DNA from 4 places in the Pedococcus sp. P2_F6 genome. Region 4 is predicted to be linked to each of the others. Evidence: predicted binding sites of a transcription regulator. Region 4 holds the regulator's gene; each other region holds the start of a gene.
What was found. Region 4 encodes LexA, which represses DNA repair genes until DNA is damaged. Its sites were predicted from a motif close to TCGAACANNTGTTCGA; they were not measured.
Positions count from the first base shown of each region.

Region 1: the regulator LexA is predicted to act here: its motif matches at 1,101-1,116, upstream of recA (recombinase RecA).
Region 2: the regulator LexA is predicted to act here: its motif matches at 2,261-2,276, upstream of ruvC (crossover junction endodeoxyribonuclease RuvC).
Region 3: the regulator LexA is predicted to act here: its motif matches at 2,462-2,477, upstream of AC1DWP_RS04210 (YbaK/EbsC family protein).

Region 1 is NZ_JBFUEZ010000001.1:128,772-132,615, forward strand. Features, by position in the region: gene AC1DWP_RS00585 (ABC transporter permease) at 1-556, shown strand, start outside; gene AC1DWP_RS00590 (GNAT family N-acetyltransferase) at 583-1,053, shown strand; gene recA (recombinase RecA) at 1,290-2,351, shown strand; gene AC1DWP_RS00600 (regulatory protein RecX) at 2,413-3,063, shown strand; gene miaB (tRNA (N6-isopentenyl adenosine(37)-C2)-methylthiotransferase MiaB) at 3,097-3,844, shown strand, end outside.
Region 2 is NZ_JBFUEZ010000001.1:695,042-698,885, reverse strand. Features, by position in the region: gene AC1DWP_RS03310 (GNAT family N-acetyltransferase) at 1-178, opposite strand, end outside; gene AC1DWP_RS03305 (GNAT family N-acetyltransferase) at 228-779, opposite strand; gene pdxT (pyridoxal 5'-phosphate synthase glutaminase subunit PdxT) at 846-1,454, shown strand; gene AC1DWP_RS03295 (YebC/PmpR family DNA-binding transcriptional regulator) at 1,451-2,212, shown strand; gene ruvC (crossover junction endodeoxyribonuclease RuvC) at 2,326-2,877, shown strand; gene ruvA (Holliday junction branch migration protein RuvA) at 2,874-3,476, shown strand; gene ruvB (Holliday junction branch migration DNA helicase RuvB) at 3,480-3,844, shown strand, end outside.
Region 3 is NZ_JBFUEZ010000001.1:884,863-888,706, reverse strand. Features, by position in the region: gene AC1DWP_RS04225 (MFS transporter) at 1-448, opposite strand, end outside; gene AC1DWP_RS04220 (ArsR/SmtB family transcription factor) at 551-871, shown strand; gene AC1DWP_RS04215 (HAD-IIA family hydrolase) at 897-1,721, opposite strand; gene AC1DWP_RS04210 (YbaK/EbsC family protein) at 1,845-2,369, opposite strand; gene AC1DWP_RS04205 (DUF6504 family protein) at 2,697-3,041, shown strand; gene AC1DWP_RS04200 (SAV_6107 family HEPN domain-containing protein) at 3,041-3,511, shown strand; partial or broken gene AC1DWP_RS04195 (DNA polymerase III subunit alpha) at 3,508-3,844, shown strand, end outside.
Region 4 is NZ_JBFUEZ010000005.1:10,558-14,401, reverse strand. Features, by position in the region: gene AC1DWP_RS15205 (NAD-dependent protein deacetylase) at 1-57, shown strand, start outside; gene AC1DWP_RS15200 (class I SAM-dependent methyltransferase) at 64-741, opposite strand; gene AC1DWP_RS15195 (N-acetyltransferase family protein) at 760-1,299, shown strand; gene AC1DWP_RS15190 (DUF4259 domain-containing protein) at 1,369-1,782, shown strand; gene AC1DWP_RS15185 (hypothetical protein) at 1,758-1,970, opposite strand; gene lexA (transcriptional repressor LexA) at 2,182-2,907, opposite strand; gene AC1DWP_RS15175 (LysM peptidoglycan-binding domain-containing protein) at 3,163-3,561, shown strand.

The DNA of each region.
Region 1 (3,844 bases), on a different contig from region 4:
GGCGATGAACGGCGCAGTGTTCGACTCGACCTTCAACGTGTTCTTCAAGCTGCGCTACGCCAAGCTCTACGACGCGGTGCTTGCGACACCGATGGGTCCGCGTGACATCGCCGTCGGCGAGATCGCGTGGTCCCTCATCCGTGGTGGTCTCTACTCCGCTGCCTTCCTCGTCGTCGCGCTGCTCGCAGGGGCCGTCGGGTCGTGGTGGGCCCTGCTGGCCCTGCCGGCGGCGATCTTCATCGGGTTCGCCTTCGCCGCGCTGGGGATGTTCGCGACCACCTTCATGAAGTCCTGGGTGCACTTCGACTACATCACCTTGGCAATCCAGCCGATGTTCCTCTTCTCGGCGACCTTCTTCCCGCTGTCGACCTATCCCGAGGCGCTCCAGTGGCTGGTGCGGGTCACGCCGCTCTACCACGGGGTCGCCCTCGAACGCGCGCTGATGCTTGGAGATGTCGGCTGGGGGGTGCTCGTGCACGTGGGCTACCTCGTGGTGCTGGGTGGGATCGGCGTCGTGGGAACGGCACGTCGCCTCGAGAAGCTCCTGCTCTCGTAGTCCCTCGGGCGCCTAGCATCGGGATCATGGTGGAGCCTGCGGACGGGGTCGTGGTGGGCGCTGGCGCGGTGCGATCGGCCGGCTTCGCCGACCTCGACCCGCTGACGGGCTACCGGCTGTGGGCCCTGCGCGCCCAGGTGTTCGTCGTCGAGCAGGACTGCCCCTACCTGGATCTCGACGGCCGTGACCTCGAACCGGCGACTCGTCACCTGTGGGTCGAGCAGGACGGCGCACCGGTGGCCACGCTGCGAGTCCTGGACGACGGGGAGGCGCTGCGCATCGGCCGGGTGGCGACCGCGCCGCACGCGCGCGGCCAGGGCCGGGCCGCACTGCTCATGCGCGCCGCGCTCGAGGCGGCAGGGGAGCGGCCTGTGGTGCTCGACGCCCAGTCGCACCTCGTCGACTGGTATGCCGGGTTCGGCTTCGCACCCAGCGGGCGCGGCTTCGTGGAGGACGGCATTCCGCACACGCCGATGCGCCGCCCTGCCTCGCCCTGAAGGCTGATCGGACTCGCCGCGGCGTGTCGCGTGCCGGATGCCGTATTTCGAACAGGTGTTCGGTATGTTCGTCCACAGGTGGAACCACGACAGACCCACCGTCCACAGGCCGTGCGAGCGGCCCCGGACGGCTGTCGGTGCCGACACCTAGCGTCTGACCCGACAAGCAGATCAGCTGCCCCAGGGTCGAAGGCAGGCGCGCCCGACTCGAAGCGAAAGAAGGAATGGTGGCCAGAATGGCTGGAGCGAACACTCCCACTGTGGACCAGAAGGCAAAGTCCCTCGACAGCGTGATGGGGCAGATCGAGAAGTCGTTCGGCAAGGGCGCGGTCATGCGCCTCGGCGACGACGTCCGGCCCCCCATCGACGTGATCCCCACCGGCTCGATCGCGCTCGATGTCGCGCTCGGCATCGGTGGCCTCCCGCGCGGTCGCGTCGTGGAGATCTACGGCCCGGAGTCCTCGGGCAAGACGACGGTCGCGCTGCACGCGGTGGCCAGTGCGCAGAAGGCCGGCGGCATCGCGGCGTTCATCGACGCCGAGCACGCCCTCGACCCTGACTACGCCAAGAAGCTCGGGGTCGACACCGACGCGCTCCTCGTCAGCCAGCCCGACACGGGGGAGCAGGCGCTCGAGATCGCCGACATGCTGATCCGCTCGGGCGCCATCGACATCATCGTCATCGACTCCGTCGCCGCGCTCGTGCCACGTGCCGAGATCGAGGGCGAGATGGGTGACAGCCACGTCGGTCTGCAGGCCCGGCTGATGTCCCAGGCCCTGCGCAAGCTCACCGGTGCCCTCAACAACACCGGCACGACGGCCATCTTCATCAACCAGCTGCGCGAGAAGATCGGTGTCATGTTCGGCTCGCCCGAGACGACGACGGGTGGCAAGGCGCTGAAGTTCTACGCCTCCGTGCGCCTGGACGTGCGTCGCATCGAGACCCTCAAGGACGGCAGCGAGCCGGTCGGCAACCGCACCCGGGTCAAGGTCGTCAAGAACAAGGTGGCGCCGCCGTTCAAGCAGGCCGAGTTCGACATCCTCTACGGCCAGGGCATCTCCCGTGAGGGTGGGCTCATCGACATGGGCGTCGAGCAGGGCTTCGTCCGCAAGGCCGGAGCTTGGTACACCTACGAGGGTGACCAGCTCGGCCAGGGCAAGGAGAACGCTCGTCAGTTTCTCAAGGACAACCCCGACCTCGGCAACGAGATCGAGAAGAAGATCAAGGAAAAGCTCGGGATCGGCCCGCAGGTCGACAAGCCGGCCGACTCGATCCCCGAGGTGCCGGTCGAGTTCTGAGCCACGGCTCGGGCGACCCACCACTGAGCGATCCAGACTGATCCCGACTGAGTGATCCCGAATGACTGAACGACACGACGCGGCCAGGGCAGCCTTCGAGGCGGCCCTGGCCGCGACGTCCGCGACGCCCGCTCCGGCCGACGAGCGGCAGCCGAGATCGGCACGCCCACGGGCCTGGCAGCCCATTCCCGGTGACCCTGAGGCAGACCTGCAGACCCGTGACGGCGAGCCGGATGCCTACGACGTCGCGCGCCAGATCGTGCTGAGACAGCTCGCGTTGTCGCCCAAGAGTCGCCAGCAGCTGCGTGACAAGCTGCGCCAGCGCAACTGCCCCGACGACGTCGCCGAAGCAGTGCTCGACCGGATGGCCTCGGTCGGGCTGGTCGACGACGAGGCCTACGCGGGGATGCTTGTCCGGTCGCAGCAAGCCGGTCGGGGACTGGCCCGGCGCGCGCTGGCCCGCGAGCTGCGGACCAAGGGCGTCGACGACGAGACGGCCCGGGCGACGCTGGAGTCGATCAACCCCGAGGACGAGCGGGACCGTGCCGCACAGCTCGTGACCAAGCGGCTGAGGTCGATGCACGGGCTCGACCCCGTCGTCCAGAAACGCCGGCTCGCGGGGATGCTGGCGCGCAAGGGCTACCCCGCAGACCTGGCGATGGCGGTCATCCGCGAGGCGATCGCCGCCACCCCCGAGCACCAGCGAGACTGAGCTGGCGCCTTCACCACGTACCCTTGGCGTGCGATGAGTACCACCACCACTGCACCCAGGACCTACGACGTCCGCACGCACGGCTGCCAGATGAACGTGCACGACTCGGAGCGGCTCGCGGGCCTGCTCGAGACCGCGGGCTACGTCGACGTCAACAGCCTGCCCGCGACCACGCGGCCGGAGGCGGCCGACGTCGTCGTCTTCAACACCTGCGCGGTGCGTGAGAACGCCGACAACAAGCTCTACGGCAACCTCGGTCAGCTGCGTCCCGCGAAGACCAGGAACCCCGACATGCAGATCGCGGTCGGCGGCTGCATGGCTCAGAAGGACCGCTCGACCATCGTGCAGCGGGCCCCCTGGGTCGATGTCGTGTTCGGCACCAACAACATCGGCAGCCTGCCCGCCCTGCTCGACCGGGCCCGCCACAACAAACGGGCGGAGGTCGAGATCCTCGAGAGCCTCGAGGTGTTCCCCAGCACCCTGCCCACCCGACGCGACTCTGCCTACGCAGGCTGGGTGTCGATCTCGGTGGGCTGCAACAACACCTGCACGTTCTGCATCGTTCCGAGCCTGCGCGGCAAGGAGGCCGACCGGCGCCCCGGTGACGTGCTCGCCGAGGTGCAGGCCCTGGTCGAACAGGGGGTCGTCGAGATCACCCTGCTGGGGCAGAACGTCAACACCTACGGCGTCGAGTTCGGCGACCGGTTCGCGTTCGGCAAGCTCCTGCGGGCCTGCGGCGAGGTCGACGGACTCGAGCGGGTGCGCTTCACGAGCCCGCACC
Region 2 (3,844 bases), on a different contig from region 4:
CATCCACCCGGCGCTTCTTGAACGCGCGGTTGTCCTCGGCGGTGCTGTCCGGCTCCCGGTCCTCCGGATGGAACCAGGTGCACCAGCAGTTGGCGAACATGCCCTTGTTCCGCTCGACGAGCGCGGCGAAGTCGTCGAACGTCTCCGGCGTGAGCGCCCTGATCGTGTAGTCGGACATGCCTGAAAAGTACCCCTGCTCGGGGTCCAGGAACCGCTCGACGCAAGCGTCAGCCCCGCGCTCCCGGCTCCCGGGCAGGGGGCAGCGCCATGAAGAGCACGGGCAGGTGGTCCTCGGGCAGCCACCACGGGCGGCCCTCGCCGACCACCTGCCACCCCGTGCGCCGGTACAGCTCGACGGCCGAGGTGGTCTCCCGCACGACGTCCAGGACAGGTGTCCGGCCCGACTCGCGGATGGCCGCGACCGCGGTCGCGAGAAGGGCCTTCCCGACACCCCTGCCGACGGTCGTGTGATCCACGAAGAGGACCGCGACCGCCGCGAGCTCCTCCCGTGGGCGGCCGGTCCCCGCGATCCAGAGGTCGGCCTCCATCCCCGGCTCGACCCGCGAGACCGCGACGTGGCCGACCACGCGCCCGCCGAGCTCGGCGACCCAGGCTGCGTCCTCGTCGGCCCGCGCGATGAACGACTCCACCGGGAACGGCAGGGGCCAGCTCTGGGGATACCCCGAGTGCGGCTGCTGGGCGGTCAGGACGTCGGCCAGGGCCGGGATGTCGTCACTGGTGCGCTCGCGCACCACCACCTCTTCGAAGGCGTCAGTCATGGCGCCACCCTAGGTCGGGGCAGGGCGGGGCGTTGCGGCGCTCCCGCCGCCCGTAGCATTCCGGGCGTGACCGAGCAGCCCACCATCGGAGTCCTCGCCGTCCAGGGCGACGTGCGCGAGCACCTGTATGCCGTGGAGCAGGCGGGCGCCCGCGCCACCACCGTGCGCCGGACCTCCGAGCTGGACGCGGTGGACGCGCTCATCATCCCGGGCGGTGAGTCCACGACCATGGACAAGCTGGTCCGCGCCTTCGAGCTGCGCGACCCACTCCGGGCGCGGCTGGCGGCCGGCATGCCGGCATACGGCTCCTGCGCGGGGATGATCATGCTCGCCGACCGCATCGCCGACGCCCGACCCGACCAGCAGACGCTCGGCGGCCTGGACATCACGGTGCGTCGCAACGCGTTCGGCCGGCAGGTGGACTCCTTCGAGGAGGACCTGCACATCCGGGCCATCGGCGGCGCGCCGATGCGGGCCGTGTTCATCCGTGCGCCGTGGGTCGAGGAGGTGGGCGAGGGGGTCGAGGTGCTGGCCCGCGTGGAGGACGGACCTGCCGCAGGTAGGATCGTCGCCGTTCGTCAGGGGTCCCTGATGGCCACCTCCTTCCACCCGGAAGTGACCGGTGACCACCGGTTCCACCAGTTGTTCGTCGAGATCGTGAGAGGCAAGGCATGAGCGGCCACAGCAAATGGGCAACCACGAAGCACAAGAAGGCTGCCATCGACGCGAAGCGGGGCAAGCTCTTCGCCAAGCTCATCAAGAACATCGAGGTCGCGGCGCGCACCGGTGGCGGTGACCCCACGGGCAACCCGACGCTCTACGACGCCATCCAGAAGGCCAAGAAGACCTCGGTCCCCAACAACAACATCGACAACGCGGTCAAGCGCGGGTCCGGTGCGACGGCCGGCGGCGCCGACTGGGAGACCATCACCTACGAGGGCTACGCGCCCGGTGGTGTCGCCGTCCTCATCGAGTGCCTGACCGACAACCGCAACCGAGCGGCTGCCGAGGTCCGCACCGCGCTGACCCGCAACGGCGGCCAGCTGGCCGACCCCGGTTCGGTGTCCTACGTCTTCGACCGCAAGGGCGTCGTCGTGGTCCCCAAGGGCGACAAGACCGAGGACGACATCCTCGAGATCGTCCTCGAGGCCGGTGCCGACGAGGTCAACGACCTCGGCGACGCCTTCGAGATCATCTCCGAGGCGACCGACTTCGTCGCCGTCCGCAAGGCCGTCCAGGACGCCGGGATCGACTACGACTCCGCCGAGGCCTCGTGGGTGCCGAACCTCAAGGTGCCGCTCGACGCAGACGGGGCACGCAAGATGATCCGCGTCATCGAGGCCCTCGAGGACTCCGACGACGTGCAGGACGTGTTCGCCAACGGAGACATCAGCGACGACGTGCTCGCCGAGATCGAGGACGACGACGAGTAGAAGGCGTGTTGCTGCGCCCGAAGGTGCGAACCGGTGTGTAGCGTTCAACCGAACATGTGTTCGGAAACGCATGGTTGTTCGAAAACGCAGTCGGACGTGAGGGAGCAGCTGTCGTGCGCGTACTCGGGGTCGATCCCGGCCTGACCCGCTGTGGCATCGGGGTGGTCGAGGGCGGTCGTGGTCGCCAGGTCCGCCTCGTGGCCGTCGGCGTGGTGCGTTCCCCGGCCACCGAGCCGACCGCCGAGCGGCTGCTCTACCTCCAGACCGAGCTCGACGCGTGGCTCGACCGGTTCGAGCCTGACGCGATCGCCGTGGAGCAGGTCTTCGCCGACGTCAACGTCGCCAGCGTCATGAACACCATGCAGGCCTCGGCGATCCCGCTGCTCGCCGCGGCGCGCAGGGGGCTCCCGGTCCAGCTGCACACGCCGACCTCGGTCAAGGCAGCGGTCACCGGCTCGGGCCGGGCCGACAAGGCCCAGGTGACGGCCATGGTGACCCGGATCCTGCGGATGGAGTCCGCGCCGAAGCCCGCCGACGCCGCGGACGCCCTCGCCATCGCCATCTGCCACCTGTGGCAGGGCCCCGCCGCCACCCGGCTCCAGGACGCCGCCAGGGCGGAGCAGGAACGCCTCCGCTCAGCGGGCCGAGCCGCGGTGGCCCGGTGATCGCCTCGGTCCGCGGACCGGTGCGGCACATCGGTCTCGACCGAGTCGTCGTCGAGGTCGGGGGAGTGGGCATGCTGCTGCACACGACACCGGCCACCGCGTCCGCACTGCACCTCGGTCAGGAGGCGCTGCTCGCGACCACCCTCGTCGTCCGCGAGGACTCGCTGACCCTCTACGCCTTCACGTCCGACGACGAGCGTGACATCTTCGAACAGGTGCAGACCGTCTCGGGCGTCGGACCTCGGATCGCCCTCGCGATGCTCTCGGTGCTGGCCCCCGACCGGCTACGGGCAGCGGTCAGCAGCGCGGACCTCGCGACGCTCACCAAGGTGCCCGGGATCGGCCGCAAGGGTGCCGAGCGCATCGTCCTCGAGCTGCGCGACAAGCTCGGTATGCCGTCCGGTGCGGCGGGTGGCGCGACTGCCGTCCCGGCCGTGGGAGCCACGGCCTGGCGTGACCAGGTGGCCGAGGCCCTCGTGGGGCTCGGATACTCCGCCAAGCAGGCCGACGACGCCGTGTCGCGGGCGGCGGAGGCGGCGCCGGCCGGCGCCGACGTCTCCGCGATGCTCCGCGCGGCGCTGCGAGAGCTGGGGCGCTAGGCCATGGCTGACGGCTTCTCCTCCGAGATGTTCGAGGACTCGTCGGTCGATGCCACCGCGCGGGTGGTCGACGCCGAGGGCGATGCCGACGAGCGCACCGTGGAGGCAGCCCTGCGACCACGCAGGCTCAGCGAGTTCACCGGTCAGACGCGGGTGCGCGACCAACTCTCGCTCGTGCTCGAGGCGGCCCGGCGACGGGGGACACCGCCCGACCACGTGCTGCTCTCCGGGCCGCCGGGTCTGGGCAAGACCACGCTGGCCATGCTCATCGGCACCGAGCTGGGGCGGCCGATCCGCATCACCAGCGGCCCCGCCATCCAGCACGCCGGCGACCTGGCGGCGGTGCTCTCCTCGCTCATGGAGGGGGA
Region 3 (3,844 bases), on a different contig from region 4:
CCGACATGGTCGACATCAGCAGGCCTGCGGCGACACCTTGCACTGCGCGCGAGACCAGCAGGGTGCCGACGCCGTCGGCGTGCCAGAAGCCGACCATGCTCACCGCGAGGACCAGGAAGCCGACGGCCAGCACCGGTCGGCGTCCGATGTGGTCGGACAGGGAGCCGGTCACGAGCAGGGTGACCAGGAGCGTGACGGCATACACCCCGAAGATGGTGGTCATCGTCCCCGCCGAGAAGCCGATCTGGGTCTGGAGCACCGGGTAGAAGGGTGATGGTGCGCTCGCGCCGACCATCAGCGCCACGACCGACGCGAGGGCGAGCACGAAGGCGGGGCGACGGGGGAGCCGGCGTCCGCGTCCCTCACCGTCGGCGGTGGAGCTCTTGGTGGTCGAGCTGGTGGTGGTCGAGCTGGTCGTTCCGGTCGGGATGCTGCTGGTCGCACTCATGACGGGCCTCTCGGACGAAAACAACGGTTCGAAACTTATCGAACTGTCAATCTGCCCTGGACATTCCCGATCTTGCCAGATTGGTTCGAGTATTATCGAACCATGCCCGCAAACCAAGAGCTGCCACACCCGGCCATGGCGGACGTGGCGCTCACCGACGTGCTCTTCGCGCTGAGCGACCCGGCCCGGCTGCAGATCGTCCGGGACCTCGCCGCGGGCCCGCTCGAGATGGCCCAGTGCGGTGCGACGAACCCGGCACTGCCCAAGTCGACAAAGTCCCACCTGATGAAGGTGCTCCGCGAGGCGGGCGTCATCCGCAACGAGCCTCGTGGCCGTGAACGGCTGGTGTCGCTGCGCCGCGAGGAGCTCGACGTGGCCTTCCCGGGGCTGCTCGCCAGCGTGCTGGGCGACTCGCGCGGCTGACCCGGCCGGGCGGCATACCTCGGGGTCAGCCGCTCGAGTCGCTCGAGGCTCCTGTCAGCGGACGCAGCTCGGTGACGAGCGGCACGACGTCGGCGATCGAGTCGACGACGCGGGTCGGCTGGTAGGGAAAGCGTTGCACCTGCTCGCGCCTGGTCGACCCGGTCAGCACGAGGATGGTCCGCAGCCCCGCTTCCAGTCCGCTGATGACGTCGGTGTCCATCCGGTCGCCGATCATCACGGTCGACTCGGAGTGGGCGTCGATCCGGTTGAGCGCGCTGCGCATCATCAGGGGGTTGGGCTTGCCGACGAAGTAGGGCCGGTGGCTGGTGGCCGCGCTGATCAGGGCTGCGACGGAGCCGGTGGCCGGCAGCATGCCGTGCGGGCTGGGCCCGCTGACGTCGGGGTTGGTGGCGATGAAGCGGGCTCCGGCCTCGATGAGCCGGATCGCCTTGGTGATCGACTCGAACGAGTAGGTGCGGGTCTCGCCGAGCACGACGTAGTCGGGGTCGCGCTCGGTCATCGTGTAGCCCACCTCGTGGAGCGCCGTCGTCAGGCCTGCCTCGCCGACGACGAACGCGCTCCCGCCCGGCCGCTGGTCGGCGAGGAACTGCGCTGTGGCGAGGGCGGAGGTCCAGATCGACTCCTCCGGCACGTCGAGACCGCTGGCGAGCAGCCGGGCCCGCAGGTCGCGCGGGGTGAAGATCGAGTTGTTGGTCAGGACGAGGAACCGCCGCCCTGACTCCTGCAGTGTGGCAATGAAGTCGGCGGCTCCGGGGATCGCGCTCTCCTCGTGGACGAGGACGCCGTCCATGTCGGTGAGCCAGCACTCGACGGGCTTCGGTGTGGTCATGGGCCCATTGTGTCCGAGTTGCGTGCGGGGTCTGGGGGAGTGCCGGGTGGCGGACGTCGCGGAGGATGGAGTGCCTGAAGGAGGTGGCGCCCTGCCATTGGCCACGAGCGCAGTAGCGGCGCCTCAGGCGACCTCGATCGCGTGGCCTCCGGTGACGCGGAGCAACTCTTCGTAGGTCGTGCGGAAGACGGTGTGGCTGTGGCCGGCAGCCGCCCAGACGTGGCGGTAGCGGCTGAGTGAGACGTCGACGAGAGTGCGGACCTGGCTGCGGTGGCCGACTGGCGCCACGCCCCCGATGGTGAAACCGGTCGCCTCGAGGACGAAGTCGGCGTCTGCCCGGTCGAGGTGGTCGACGTCGTCGACGAGGTCGGCGACCTTGACCAGGTCAACCCTGTGTGCGCCCGAGGTGAGGATGAGCATCGGGCTGATCGTGCCGTCCGGTGCGTGGGCCCGGAAGACGAGCGAGTTGGCGATCTCGGCGGGGGTGATGCCCAGCGCGGCGGCCGCGGCGGCCGCGGTGCGCACGGCGTCCGGGAGGGTGACCACCTCGGGGACGACGTGGTGGATCGCAAGGTTCTCCAGGACCCTGCGGACGGCAGGGTGCCCGGTCAGGTCGGGGGCCGACGTCGGCACGTCGGACGCTGTCATGGCCGAAGACTAGGGCCGTGCGGTCACGCCTGTCACCAGTCGTCTGGAGGGGGTTGACGGACTGTCCGTGGCGGGGTGTACCGTTCTTCTTATCGAACACCTGTTCGAACTCGTGGTTCACGACGACGACCGATCCACCGGTCACGGCCCCACACCGTGGTGGGCGGTCATCCCGCGGACCACTGCGGCTCTGGCCCTGTGAGCAGGCGCCTCGACCCCGCCTCTCACAGGGCCCAGAGCGCATCACCCGGTGACGCGGCAGCGCTGTGTCTGGTGGCGCTGCGCCATGCCCGCAACCCGAAAACCAGATCCCCGAAGGAGCGCCCTGTGGTCCGCCGCTACGAAGAGCCCATCGAGGTCCGCGAGGGCGCTCGCGAGGACCTGACCCCTGGTCTGGGAGAGGTGGCGGGGCGCGGTCCGAACGCCTTCGTCTGGCGTGGCCGGCTCTATGTCGTCCGGGCCGTGCTCGACCGCTGGCAGGAGCGGCGGCCGTGGTGGCGCGACGCCCGCGAGCGCGAGGGCAGCGACGTGCTCACCGATGCGCGGGAACGACAGGTCTGGCGGGTCGAGGCGAGCGCCGGCCGACTCGCCGGGATCGGGGTCTACGACCTGTGCGCCGACCCCGCCAGTCACGCAGGCAGCCAGTGGCGGCTGCTGAGGGTGGCGGACTGATGGGCGCCCGAAGTGCACACGGGACTGCCCAGGGGGCGGCCAGCGGAGCTGCTGCCACGCTCGACCTGCTGGACCGGGCACGGCACTCGCTGCTCGAGGCCTGCCAGAGCGAGGAGGTCGCCCGACGCTATGACCAGGCCCAGCTCGGTGCCCTGCGCGCGGCTGCCGCCGTGGTCGCCACCCGCATCACGTCCACCCACCAGTCCGCGGGCCAGTCCGGTCCTCGCAGCCTGTGGGAGCTGCTGCCCACGGTCGCGCCCGAGCTCTCCGAGTGGGCCGGGTTCTTCGACGTCGTGGGAGCTCGCCGCCACCACGACCACAGTGCGCGCGAGGCCGACGACCTGCTGCGCCAGTCCGAGCTCTTCCTCGACCTCGTCTGCCGGACCCTGGGTCTGCCAGTGCCCAGGTCGCCGTACGACCACCTGCTGGTGCCCACCGCAGTGACCAGCACTCCGGGGGCCGGCCCGTGAGCACCGAGTTCGCCCACCTGCACGTCGCGTCGGGGTTCTCGATGCGCTACGGCACCGCGACGCCCCAGGCGCTGGTCGAACGCGCTGCCCAGCACCGTCAGCCGATCCTCGCGCTCACCGACCGTGATGGTCTCTACGGTGCGGTCCGCTTCGTCCAGGCCGCCACCGCGGCCGGCATCGCACCCGTTCTGGGAGTCGACCTCGCGGTGGGCCCAGATGCGATGGGTTCAGATGCGGTCGGTCCGGGTCCGGTGGGTCTGGATGCGGTCGGTCCAGCGGTGAGGGGGCGGACCCCTGTCCGGGGTGGCGCCGAGCGCGATGCCCGCCATCCAC
Region 4 (3,844 bases):
CTCGACGCGCCCCTCGCCCCGACCCTCGAGGAACTGCTCAGCCGGCTGGCCGCCTGACGAACCTCACGCCGGTCGCCGGGCTATCAGCACCACGTCGATCGCGTCGCCCTGCTCGGTGGGCCGCACGTACTCCTCGCAGCGCTCGACGTCCAGGTCCCCGGCCGCCGCCCGCAGCTGCTCGGGTGTGTGCAGCAGCGCCGGGTCGGACGGGCCGCCGACCCCTTCGGTGAGGTTGCGCAGGCCGTGGCCGACGACCACCAGCGCACCGCCCGGCGTCAGCCACGTCCGGGTGCGGGAGACCACGTCGGAGGGCAGGTGGAGGTACGACACGAGGACGAGGTCGAAGAGGAATAGGGGCGCCGGGTGCCAGGACCGGGCGTCCGCCACCACCCAGTCGATCCGGAGCCCGCGACTGGAGGCCTCCTTCTCGCCCTTGGCCAGCCCCACCGCCGAGAAGTCGACCGCCGTGACCCGCCAGCCCTTCGAGGCCAGCCACACGGCGTGTCGGCCCTCGCCGGCGCCGAGGTCGAGGGCGCGACCGGGCGGCCAGGCGCCCACGATCCTTTCCACCTCGGCGTTGGGCGTCGCGCTCCAGACGTGCTCGTGGGCGGCATACCGCTCGTCCCACAAGGCCTGTCGGTCCGTCGGCCCACCGCGGTCGGGGTCGGGCAGCTTCGAAGCCTCAGCCGAGTCGTGCGTCCCGTGGCTGTGGTCGTGGCGGTGGCCGTGCTCGTCGCTCATCCCCCTAGCATCGCCGATATGAGCAGCATTGCCCCGGACAGCGGCCGCGCAATCGTCGTCCGTGACGCGACGCCGGCGGACCTCCCCGCGATGGCCGCCGTCTACGACGAGCAGGTCCGCACCTCGGTGGCGACCTTCGACACCGAACCCCGCGGCGCGGCATACCTCGGTGAGAAGCTCGCCGCCACCGGTGCCGGCAACGTCGGCAACGTCGTCCTCGTCGCCTGCGCGGACGAGCAGCTGCTCGGGTACGCGTTCTCCGGTGCCTTTCGCCCGCGGCCGGCCTACGACGGCACCAAGGAGGTGTCGGTCTACCTCGCGGAGGGCGCGCGCGGTCTCGGCCTCGGACGGACCTTGTATGCCGCGCTGCTGGCGCGGCTGGACGCCGCACCTGAGGTGCACACCCAGGTGGCCGTGATCGCCCTACCGAACGACGCCAGCGTGGCGCTGCACGTCGCGTGCGGCTTCGAGCGGGTGGGAGTGCTTCACGAGGTCGGACACAAGTTCGGTCGTTACGTCGACACGGCCTGGTACCAACGGATGACTCCGCACGAGTAGGACTGGCGTGTCGCTGCGTCTCTTGGCACCCTCGAAGGAGCATCGTTCGCACGCTGTGGAGGTTGGGAGATGGGCGCCACCGGAGCCGGGCCGTTCGAGAACGACGACGCACTCGACCTGCTCGACGAGCTCGAGGAGTCCGAGCAGGACGTGCGACGCAAGCGGGTCGAGGCGGCCCTCGACCAAGTGGTCCGCGCGCGGGGGTACATCGAGGCGCCGACCATGTCGCAGGCGGTGGCCGCAGCGGTGCTCGTGGCTGCCTGCGACGACTTCGAATCCGTCGTGGGCGAACGCAATGTGCCCTGGTGGGTCGACGAGGAACCCATCGAGGTGGACGAACAGCTGGAGGAGCTCGCCACCCGGGCACTGCACCGGGCGATGCAGTCAGACGACAACGAGCTGTGGGAGCTGTGGGCCGAGGGTGACGGCGGCGAACGCTTCGCCACCAAGATCACGCACTACCTCGACGCGCTGGGTGACTGAGCGGGGGAATGGGCGGGGGACTGGGCGGGGAGCTGACCCTGTGCCCGACAGATCCCGAGAGCCGCGTCGATCTGGTCCAGGTTCAGCTGCGAGCAGGCGTGGCTCGCGGCGTCGATCAGGTCCGCGAGCAGTTCGATCTCGGACCCCAGCACCTGGTCGGTGAGATCGGGGTCGGGTTGGGCCTCCATGTGTAGAGAACGCACGTGCGAGTCGCCTGTTACGGGGCACGTGACGCACACGGGCCCGCGAGGTCCGCTTCAGTCCATTCGGGCGAATGAGCCATCAGCCGAACGGATGATGGGTCGACTCGTGCCGGCCCCACGACGCGCCTGCACGCACGTGTGCCGCGGAGCGCACGAGGCGCTCCGCGGCACACGTCGCCGGACCTGAGCGTCGAGCTCAGACCCGACGAAGCACCGCCGTGACCTTGCCGAGGATCGTGGCGTGGTCTCCGTCGATGGGGTCGAAGGCGGCGTTGTGCGGCATCAGCCACACCTTGCCGTCCTTGCGCTTGAAGGTCTTGACGGTGGCCTCGTTGTCGAGCATCGCCGCGACGATGTCTCCGTTGTCGGCCGTGGGCTGCTGGCGGACGACGACCCAGTCGCCGTCGCAGATCGCGGCTTCGATCATCGAGTCGCCGACGACCTGGAGGAGGAACAGCTGGCCCTCGCCGACGATCTGCCGGGGGAGAGGGAAGACGTCCTCGACGGTTTCCTCGGCGAGGATGGGCACACCGGCGGCGATGCGCCCGAGCACGGGCACGTAGGTCGCAGCCGGGCGCTGGTCGCCGGACCCGGTCTCGTCGTAGGTCGCCGTCTCGTCCTCGGCGGAGGCGCCGCCGCGGTAGCCCCGCATGTCGGCGGGGGAGTCGGGGGAGACCACCTCGATGGCGCGCGGCCGGTTGGGGTCGCGGCGCAGGAAGCCCTTGCGCTCGAGGGTGGAGAGCTGGTGGGCGACCGAGCTGGGGGAGGTGAGGCCGACCGCCTCGCCGATCTCGCGCAGGCTCGGCGGGTAGCCGCGCCGGTCGACCGAGTTGCGGATCACCTCGAGCACCCGTCGCTGCCGGACGGTGAGCCCGTCACCGCGATCGCGGTCGGGCAGTTCCTTGACGTTGTCGTCGCTCATGCCGCTTCCTCACTTGAGCAGTTTCGGGTGCAGGTGCAGGTCAGGTGCCGTATGCCGGGTGCTCGCGGAGCCGTTGTCAGTGCCCTCTGATGTGCTAGCGGCATGAACACAGCGTATGGCCTTCGAACGCCTGTGCCAAACATGTGTTCGACGCGTGTCTTGATTGATTCGAACATGCGTGCTAGAAATCAGTCAAGCAGTTCTTCGCACACCCGTTCGAGGAACGCAGCAGAGCACGTCACGATGGAGGACCTGATGAGTGCAGCAGTCGCTTGGGACGTCGCCCCCGCACCGGTGCGGGTCCCCGTTCGCCCGGCTCGCCCCCGCCTGGTCTCGGTGCCCACCGGCCCAGAGGTCGCCGTCGCTCCCGCCGCCCCGCTGCGCCTGACCCGTGCAGCCCGGCTCGCGATCACGCTCACCGTCGTGGTGACGGCCGTGGCCCTGGCGATCGCCGTGTTCTCCGGTGGCGCGTCCGCCACCGTGATCGACCACTCCACCACGGTGCAGTCCGGTCAGACCCTGTCGCAGATCGCGGTCGAGCAGCTCCCGCAGCTGTCCATGGCCGAGGCGGTCGCCCAGATCCAGGTCGCCAACGACCTGACCGACAGCAACGTCCACGCCGGTCAGACGCTGCTCATCCCCGCCGTCGGCTGAGACCCGCCAGCTGCCGACTGAGCGCGCCGGTCGAGTGCCCTACGCATTTCGCGCTACGCGATAACCACGATGCGCTGGGCGCGAACCTCGTAGGACCGTGGTCGGCATGCACACCACCACACGGATGGCGGCCGCCCTGGCCGCAGCTGCCGGAGCAGTGACCTTCTCGGTGCTCCCGGCCATCGCCGCGGCGGGAACTCCCACCTCGTTCACCGTCGACACCCAGTTCGTGGACGGACCCAGCGACATCACGGCCGCGACTGGTCCGCTCTCGGCATGCACC